Regions from separate parts of the Arthrobacter sp. AG367 genome, predicted to be linked through region 3. Evidence: riboswitches for the same ligand, from Rfam matches in the RefSeq annotation. Region 3 holds a riboswitch; each other region holds the start of a gene.
The links. A riboswitch is a leader RNA that binds a small molecule or an ion and turns the genes downstream of it on or off. The one in region 3 is predicted to bind thiamine pyrophosphate.

Region 1 (2,193 bases), 620 kb from region 3:
TCGGCCTCCGAGGGGGCCAGCGCGCTGGCCCGTGCCAGCACCCTGGAGTAGCCGTTCAGGTAGAGGGCATCCTGCGCCAGGTAGTAGGCAAAGTCCTTCTCCGGAAGGTCTCCGGACGCCAGGCCGTGGATGAAGTCCAGTGCGTAGATGTCCGCCAGGTCCTGTTGGGCTTCCGACCACAACCGGGCCGCGAAGCCGCCCTCCTCCAGGACCGGCCGCACGTGGTGGAAGTGGTGTACGGGGCCGTTCCCCTGGCCCACCTCCAATTGGCCGGAGTTCTCAAGTGCGCCGGCCAGCCAGGGCTTGACCGTTCGCAGTGATGCCTCCCAATTGCCCAAACGGGCCTGGACTGTTGCCATGGCAGAGGACAGGGAACAGCCCGTCCCGTGGCTGTTCCGCGTGGAAACCCGCTTCCCCTGCACTTCCACCACGTCCGGCCCCAGGAGGCCCGAAGTGTTGACCAGCGCATCCGGGCAGTCGAGGCCTGAAAGGTGGCCACCCTTGACCAGCACGGTGGCTCCGGTGGCTTCCGCCAGGCGCCTGCCCTGGTCCAGCGCGGTGTCCCAGTCCTTCGCCGGCTCCGTGCCCAGCAGCAGCGCGAGCTCGGGAAGGTTGGGGGTGATGAGGTGGGCAAGGGGCAGCAGTTCCCGGAGCGCGGCTTCGGCGGATTCCTTCAGCAGCCTGTCGCCGCTGGTGGCCACCATGACGGGGTCCAGGACCACGACGGCGGGACGGGCCTTTCCGAGCCACTGGCGGACAGTGCGGATCACCGACTCGTCGCCCAGCATGCCGATCTTGACGGCGTCGATGCTGATGTCGTCACTGACCGCGTCCAGCTGCTGGGCCAGGAAGCCGGCCGGCGGGACGTGGACGGACTGCACGCCCCGGGTGTTTTGCGCCGTGAGTGCCGTGATCGCGGCCATGCCGTATCCGCCATGGGCGGCAATGCTTTTGAGGTCCGCCTGGATCCCGGCCCCGCCGGACGGGTCGGAGCCTGCAATGGAGAGGACGCGCGGGACATCGCGGCCCCCAGGCAGCGCGGGGGCCACGCCGGACGCTGTGGGCAGGGGCATGGAGAGGGTCGAAGACAACAGACATCCCTTCGCCGGTACTAGCCGGACAGGTTCAACGGGTGTGGATCTCAGCCGGCCTTCTGCGCGGCACCCCGTGTCGGGTTCCAGAGTAGCCGCTGGGGCGTACCCGGCGGAAAGGTGACAGCACCCGCGCATGCAGGAAGTCCCCGCCCGTGGACTGTTCCCCCTGGATTCATGGGGGAACAGTCCGCACGACGGGGACTTCCTGGGTGGCGCGTTGGCTGCGCCCTGGCTTAGAGCTCCGAGGCGGGGACGCCGACGCCGAGGATGATCGGTTCCCCTGCCGGCTTGCCGGGCTCCGCCGCAGCGGGCTGTGCTTTGGCGGTGTCCGGGGCCTTGGCTGCGTGCGAGTGCCCCGCGCCTGTCGCCTGGACGTTCTCGTGGTGCTGGACAACGGTTTCATTTGCGGCACCCTGGGCACGGCTGGCAGCGCGGTGGCGCCGCGGCCTGCGTTGCCGGGACTGCTCCAGCGTGTGGTCGGAGTAGTCCTTTTCCGCCGGAGCTTCCACGGCGGCACGCGCCTCCGCTCCCCCGCCGGGCTGCTGTTCGGGCACCGACTGTTTGGGCGCTGACTGTTCGGCCGGCTTCACCGTGTCTGCGGCCTTGGCGGGCGCGTTCTCCACGGGGGAAGCCGGCTGGCCGAGGTGGGCAAAGGCTTCCGCGAGCCGGTCCAGCGTGAGGGCGGGCCTGGGATGCTGGTCCTCAGCGTGCTCCACGAAGGGAAGCGGGACTTCCTCGCCGCCGAAGGTCAGGACAGCTGCGGGGCGTGCCGGGCCATCGGCGTCGTGCTTCTCTTCAATAGGGGCCTGCGCAGGCTCGGCGGACGGTGCCTGCCGGGTGGCTGCCACCTCATCGTCATGCAGGTGGGCCGCATGGGCGGCAGCCGCGATGTTCGCCAGGGCAAGCCGGGTGGCCTCTGCCTTTGCGTGCCGCTCTGCGTCTGTGGGGTCCGGAAGGACGGTGTGGACGTGGACAGCAGGCGCCGGGGCAGCCTCGGGCTGCTGGCCGCCGCGTCCCCGCCGCCGTTTGCGCTCGGGACGGACTCCGGGCTGGCCGCCATCGGCCCGCTGCCCTTCGGGGCGGTGGGCTTCCCCGCGGG
Region 2 (2,193 bases), on a different contig from region 3:
GGCTTCGGCCGGAGCCTGCGCAAGGAGTGCGAACAGGGCGTTGCTGAGGGGGCCTCTGGATTCCGGGATTCTCATGGTGCTCCTTGGTCTGCCGCGCTGGTGACGGGAACGAACGCGGGACCGCCCATGGTGACTCCCATGCCCTGTCCTCCTCGAAACCCGCGAACCAATATAGTAAGCATGATTACTAATAAAAGCTAAGCAGGCTTCCTGTTGGCGGCAGGTCCCCCGGCGCCTAATCCCGCAGCGACGACCCCAGGATGTCGCGCAGCGCCTCAACCACAAGGTCATGGTCCTGCAGCTGCGGCAACCCGGAGACGGTCACCGTGGCCACGGCGCCCACGCCGGTGACGTAGATCGGAAAGGCGCCGCCATGGGCTGCATACCGGGATTGATCGAACCAGGCGTTGTCCTCGATCCGGCCGCCGCCCAGCCGGCCCCGCAGCCCCACCAAAAGTGACGGCACCTCGTACCGGGCGGCAGTGCGCTGCTTGGCGCGGATCCAGTGCCCGTTGTCCGGCGTGGCGCCCGGGAGCGCGACGTGGAACAGGACCTGCTCGCCCTTGGTGATGTCGATGGCGATGGGAAGGGACCGCTCCTTGCCCAGCTCCACCAGGAGCAGGCCCAGGTTCAACGCGTCATCCAGCGAAAAGCCGGGGAACTGGAGCTCCCGGACCTCCGCTTCGATGCGGGCGATCGACGCTTCCAGCGACCCCTCCAGCTGGGCGTCGGCGGAATCAGGATCGAATCCGGTCACATCCGGTGGAATGGCGCTCATGGCCCTCAATCTACCCCCGCCAGGTGTAAACTTGACCACGCCCGGAAGGGCAGTTCAAAAAGCCTTACCCATCCAAAAGCACCACTAATAACGACAGGGGAGCGCCGCCGTCGGACATCCTGGCACAAGCCGGGCACCGCAGGTGGGCGCTGAGAGTGCGGACAGCCGCAGACCCTCGAACCTGATCCGGTTAGTACCGGCGCAAGGGAGTCGAGTTCTCAAAGTGCCGCGGCTGCACGGCAACAGCCGTCAGCCGGGTCCACTTTCCCCTCCTGTTTCCCAGGAGGATCACATGAGTACTGCAGCAATCAAGAAGACCACCAGTAAGTCCTGGCGCGTCGTGGACATCGTGGTCGCCGCGCTGGTGGCCATCGCGGGCGGCGTCATTTTTTGGGCGTGGGACCAGGGAGCAGCCGCGCTTTCTGCCCCCATGAATGCCGCCTACCCGCCCCTGACCGGGCTGCTGGCGGGCGGCTGGATGATTCCCGGCGTGCTGGGAATGCTGATCATCCGCAAGCCCGGGGCCGCCCTGTTCTGTGAAACCGTGGCCGCCACCGGGGAACTCCTCATGGGTTCCCAGTACGGTGCCTCGGTCCTCTTCTCCGGCTTCATCCAGGGCCTCGGCGCGGAAATCATCTTCGCCATCTTCGTCTACCGCAAGTTCAACCTGCCCGTCTCCCTGCTGGCAGGCGCCGCGGCTGGATTCTTCTGCGGACTGAATGACTCATTCGCACCGTGGGGCTGGAACATCGCCTACTCCGGTGCGGACAAGCTGGCGTACATCGTGCTGACCACCCTCTCCGGCGCCATTCTCGCCGGCGCCCTGTCCTGGCTGGCCACCCGCGGCCTGGCGCGTACCGGCGTGCTGAGCTCCTTCGCTTCGCGCAAGGCCGCCACGGAGCCTGTCTTCTCCTGATGGCACCAGCCCAGCGTGACGGCGGCACCGTCCGCCCTGCCGCCGTCACAGCCCGGGGCTGGGGGTGGCGGCACGCCGGCAGGGCCAAGCCTGCCGTCCATGCGCTTGACCTGGACATCAGCCCGGGGGAGCGGGTGCTCCTGCTCGGCCCCTCGGGCGCCGGGAAGTCCACGCTCCTGCACGCGCTCGCAGGGGTGCTGGGGGACATCAACGACGACGGCGGCGAGGCGGGGGACGCCGACGAGTCGGGTTCGCTGCTGGTTGACGGCGCCGTGCCCCGCGCCCAGCGCGGGCGCGCCGGACTTATGCAGCAGGACCCCGAGACGCAGGTGGTCCTGTCGCGGGTGGGGGACGACGTCGCCTTCGGTGCCGAAAACCTTTCCGTCCCACGAGAAGCAATCTGGGCGCGCGTGCACGAGGCGCTCGCCGACGTCGGACTGTCCCACCTGCCGCTGGACCACCCGACGTCGGCCCTGTCCGGCGGGCAAAAGCAGCGCCT
Region 3 (2,193 bases):
CGCGGCGGGAGTGAGCAGGACTCCGTGCCGGAAGAACCCGGTGGCGATGATGAGTCCGGGGACGTGCCCGGCCTGTCCTCCCCCGGCGCCCGGAGCGGCCGGCACCCGGCCCAGGAGCGGCGCGTTGTCAGGGGTACCGGGGCGGGCGCGGGCGGTGCATTCCAGGAGTTCGAGTTCAGCGACGGCGGGCACCAGAGCCTGCGCATCCCGCAGCAGCTGGTAGACGCCGCCGGCACTCACGGCATCGGAGAGGGCGTCCTCCCGCTGCGTAGCTCCGATCACCACGGTCCCGTCCTGCCTGGGAACGATGTACACGGGGATGCCGTGGACCAGGCCGCGCACCGTTGACGTCACCAAGGGCTGAAGGTGGCGGGGAACGGCAAGGCGCAGGATATCCCCGTGCACGGGCCGCAGCGGCAGCTCAAGGCCGTCCGGCAGGCCGTCAAGCGCCCCCGCCTGCAGGCCATTGGCCACCACGGTCTCCGTTGCCAGCACCGTGCCGCCGCCGGCCAGGCGGACCCCGGAAACCGTTCCGCCCTCCCACAGCAGCCCGGCTGCCCGCTCCGGCACGGCAAAACCTTCCACTGCCCCGGCAACCGCCAGCTGGGGCTGCTCCTGCGCCGCGCCGGCCAGGGCCAGCCGCAAGGCGGCCACCAGGCGCCGGGGATCCACCTGGTGGTCCGCCGGGGTATCAAGTGCGCACGCAATGGCCGGGCTGAGCAGCGGCTCACGCTTCCGGGCCTCCCGCACGGTCAGGGGTTCCACCGCCAGCCCGTTGGCCTGCTGGACTGTGCGCAGGTCCATCAGCGCCCGGCGGTCGGCCGCGTCGGCACCCACGGCGAGGGTCGGCGTCGTCAGGTATCCGGAATCCGCGCCCGTTGCCCTGCCCAGCCCGGCGGCGAACCCGGGCCAGCGCGATGATGCGTCAAGCATCAGTTCCAGGAGCTCTTCCTCCTGGTAATGCAGTTCGCTGACGGGAGCCAGCATGCCGGCCGCCGCCCAGCTGGCGCCGGTACCGGGCGCGTCATCAATGAGGACCACCGAGCGCCCGGAACGCTGCGCCTCCCAGGCAATGCCGTGCCCCACCACTCCCCCGCCGATGACGGCAACGTCGGCCCGGAGGGTGGAGGGAATGGAGCTGCGGGCGGACCCGGGGTGATGGGTGAAGGGGGTACGCATGTGGGTTCCTTCCCTACGCCGGCATTAACCGGATCAGGTCAAGCGGTCGGCTCTGACGCCCTCTCAGCCCGGCGCTTTGTGACAGCCGCCGCGGGCTCCCGCAGTACCAGCCCAGTTTAGAGGAACTAGGCTTGCACGCATGAATGTGTCCACCCCATCCTTTCCCGCCGGCCACCACGCTCCAGCCACCGAAGTCGTCAATTCACGGGACAACGACGCCCTGAAGGCAGCCCGCCTGTACCTCTGCACCGATGCGCGCCGGGACCGCGGCGACTTCGCGGAGTTCGTTGACGCCGCGTTCGCCGGTGGCGTGGACATCATCCAGCTGCGCGACAAGACCATCGAGGCGGCCGAGGAACTGGACCTCCTGGCGGTGCTGAAGGAATCCGCGGTACGGCACGGAAAGCTGTGGGCGGTCAATGACCGTGCGGACATCGCCGTCCTCTCCGGGGCACCGGTGTTCCACATCGGCCAGAAGGACCTGCCGCTGGCGGCGGCGCGCACGCTGGTCAACGGCAACGCCGCCATCGGGCTCTCCAGCCACACCACCGGGCAGGTGGACGCCGCCCTGGCAGCAACTGCCGGACCAGCCGGGCTGGACTACTTCTGCGTGGGTCCGGTCTGGGCAACCCCCACCAAACCCGGCAGGTCCGCCGTGGGCACTGACCTGGTGAAGTATGCCGCCGAGGCCTCACGGCAGGCGGCGGACCCCGTGCCCTGGTTCGCCATTGGCGGCATTGACCACGGAAACGTCCACCAGGTGGCGGAAGCCGGTGCGCGCAGGATCGTGGTGGTGCGCGCCATCACCGAGGCCTCCGATCCCGCCGCCGCTGCCGCCTCCCTCCTCGACGCATTGGACGCCGCCGCCTGATGCCATATCGGCGGACTTGGAGCTACGCTGACTTTTGTGTCACATCATCGGCTGGCTCCAAACGTCCATGACCACAGGAACGCCCTGGAAGAGGCGTTGGGCCTGCTGCGCACCGAACTTGAACTGCCGGGACCGTACCCGGC
Region 4 (2,193 bases), 340 kb from region 3:
AGTTCCGCGAACTGGGCGGCGTCGTTGGCGTCCGCCGTCGAACCGGGGCGCAAACCGTCGCCCAGGGAGAAGGCAACGTCGTACTTCGCGAAGATCCCGCACAGCTCATCGAAGTGCGTGTAGAGGAAGTTCTCCTGGTGGTGGGCCAGGCACCAGCCGGCCATGATGGAGCCGCCGCGGGACACAATGCCCGTCACCCGGTTGGCGGTCAGCGGGACATAGCGAAGCAGCACGCCGGCGTGGATGGTCATGTAGTCCACGCCCTGCTCGCATTGTTCAATGACGGTGTCCCGGAAGATTTCCCAGGTCAGCGCGTTGGCCTCGCCGTTGACTTTCTCCAGGGCCTGGTAGATCGGCACGGTGCCGATCGGGACGGGGGAGTTGCGGATGATCCATTCCCGCGTGGTGTGGATGTCGTCGCCGGTGGACAGGTCCATAACGGTGTCGGCACCCCATTGCGTGGCCCACTGGAGCTTGTCCACCTCCTCCGCGATGGAACTCGTCACGGCCGAGTTTCCGATGTTGGCGTTGATCTTCACCAGGAAGGCCTTGCCGATGATCATCGGTTCGGACTCCGGATGGTTGATGTTGTTCGGAATGATGGCGCGGCCGGCGGCCAGTTCGCTCCGGACCAGTTCCACATCGCAGTTCTCGCGCAGCGCCACGAAGCGCATCTCCTGCGTGATGACGCCCTGCCGGGCATAGTGCATCTGGGTCACCGTCCGGCCGTCGACGGCGCGGCGGGGCACCGGCTGCGCGCCCTTCCACTCCGCGGAGGCGGCGCCGCGGCGGACGGCCGAGCGGCCGTCGTCGAGCAGGTTGCGTTCCCTGCCGCTGTAGGCCTCGGTGTCTCCGCGCGCCACGATCCACTCCGCGCGGAAGGGCTCCAGGCCGCGGACGGGGTCGCTTCCCGGCCCCGCCGTCCGGTAGGTCCGGAACGGTGCGTTCGGCTGGCCGTTGGGCGATGGCTCCAGGGCAATTTCCGTGACGGGTACCCGGATGCCGGACCCGGCGTCGTCGATATAGGCCAGCGAATGCGACGCCAGGGACCGGGTCACTTCGGACTGGTTCACCTGGGGCGTGGAGCCGGCTCCGGAACCCCCGGTGGACGGCAGGTGGGCAGGGTTCAACTGGGTGTTTTGCGTACTCAAGGGAATACTCACTTCCTTCGCCGGCATTACCCGGACAGGTTCAACGGTCGCAGGCTGCGTCAGCCCGATCTCAGCCCCTGCAAGGGCTCCCGTGTGGTCAGAGAAGAAGCTACCACAGGCCCCCGGAAGGGCGGTGTCACATTTGCGGGTGCTAGCCTGACCGGGCATCGAAAGGAAGCCCGATGGCAGACATCATCTACTTTCGCGGACCCGTCCTGGCCGCACCGGACCGGGTACGCCATGGACTCTGGTCGGTGGACGGCAAGCTCACGTTCAGCCGGCCCGCTGCCCCTCCGGCGCGGGAACTCGACGGCTGGGTGCTGCCGGGGTTCGTCGACGCCCACTGCCACATCGGCCTGGGTCCCGACGGCCCGGTGGAACCCGCCATTGCCCGGGAGCAGGCGCTGGCTGACCTCAACGCCGGAACCCTGCTGGTCCGCGACGCCGGCTCACCTGCCGATACCCGCTGGATGCAGGGCGGCCGGGACTTCCCGGTACTGATCCGTGCAGGACGGCATGTGGCCCGCACACGCCGCTACCTGCGCGGCTTCGCGGCGGAGGTCGAACCCGACGGGCTCGTGGAGGCCGTGCGGAAGCAAGCGCGCGACGGCGACGGCTGGGTCAAACTGGTGGGCGACTGGATCGACCGGAGCGCCGGCGACCTTGCGCCCTCCTTTCCTGCCGCCGTCGTGCGTGACGCTGTGCAGGCTGCCCATGATGAAGGTGCCCGGGTCACGGCACATTGCTTCGCCGAAGACACCCTGGACCAAATGCTGGACGCCGGCATTGACTGCATTGAGCACGCCACGGGGCTGCTGCCGCGCCACCTGCCCCGGTTCGTGGAGCAGGGCGTACCGATCGTGCCCACCCTCATCAACATCGCCACCTTTCCTGATATCGCGGAGCAGGCGGACGCAAAGTTTCCGCGCTACGCCGCCCACATGCGTGCCCTGTGGGAACGCAGGCTGGAACGGGTGGCGGAGGCCCATGCCGCCGGCGTCCGGATCTTTGCCGGCACGGACGCAGGCAGCGTGATCCGGCA

Region 1: it holds a riboswitch for thiamine pyrophosphate, as region 3 does, so the genes downstream of both, thiD (bifunctional hydroxymethylpyrimidine kinase/phosphomethylpyrimidine kinase) here and thiO (glycine oxidase ThiO) in region 3, are expected to answer to the same signal.
Region 2: it holds a riboswitch for thiamine pyrophosphate, as region 3 does, so the genes downstream of both, FB478_RS07620 (ECF transporter S component) here and thiO (glycine oxidase ThiO) in region 3, are expected to answer to the same signal.
Region 4: it holds a riboswitch for thiamine pyrophosphate, as region 3 does, so the genes downstream of both, thiC (phosphomethylpyrimidine synthase ThiC) here and thiO (glycine oxidase ThiO) in region 3, are expected to answer to the same signal.

What each region holds. Positions count from the first base shown of each region.
Region 1 covers NZ_VIVE01000001.1:794,803-796,995, forward strand. Annotated here, with positions in the region: gene thiD (bifunctional hydroxymethylpyrimidine kinase/phosphomethylpyrimidine kinase) at 1-1,073, opposite strand, end outside; TPP riboswitch at 1,081-1,178, opposite strand; gene FB478_RS03670 (ribonuclease E/G) at 1,328-2,193, opposite strand, start outside.
Region 2 covers NZ_VIVE01000002.1:121,913-124,105, forward strand. Annotated here, with positions in the region: gene FB478_RS07610 (iron-containing redox enzyme family protein) at 1-75, opposite strand, end outside; gene FB478_RS07615 (heme-degrading domain-containing protein) at 236-778, opposite strand; TPP riboswitch at 864-1,004, shown strand; gene FB478_RS07620 (ECF transporter S component) at 1,071-1,694, shown strand; gene FB478_RS07625 (ABC transporter ATP-binding protein) at 1,694-2,193, shown strand, end outside.
Region 3 covers NZ_VIVE01000001.1:1,418,090-1,420,282, forward strand. Annotated here, with positions in the region: gene thiO (glycine oxidase ThiO) at 1-1,179, opposite strand, end outside; TPP riboswitch at 1,172-1,291, opposite strand; gene thiE (thiamine phosphate synthase) at 1,319-2,050, shown strand; gene FB478_RS06560 (RNB domain-containing ribonuclease) at 2,087-2,193, shown strand, end outside.
Region 4 covers NZ_VIVE01000001.1:1,075,098-1,077,290, reverse strand. Annotated here, with positions in the region: gene thiC (phosphomethylpyrimidine synthase ThiC) at 1-1,151, opposite strand, end outside; TPP riboswitch at 1,147-1,254, opposite strand; gene FB478_RS05055 (amidohydrolase family protein) at 1,334-2,193, shown strand, end outside.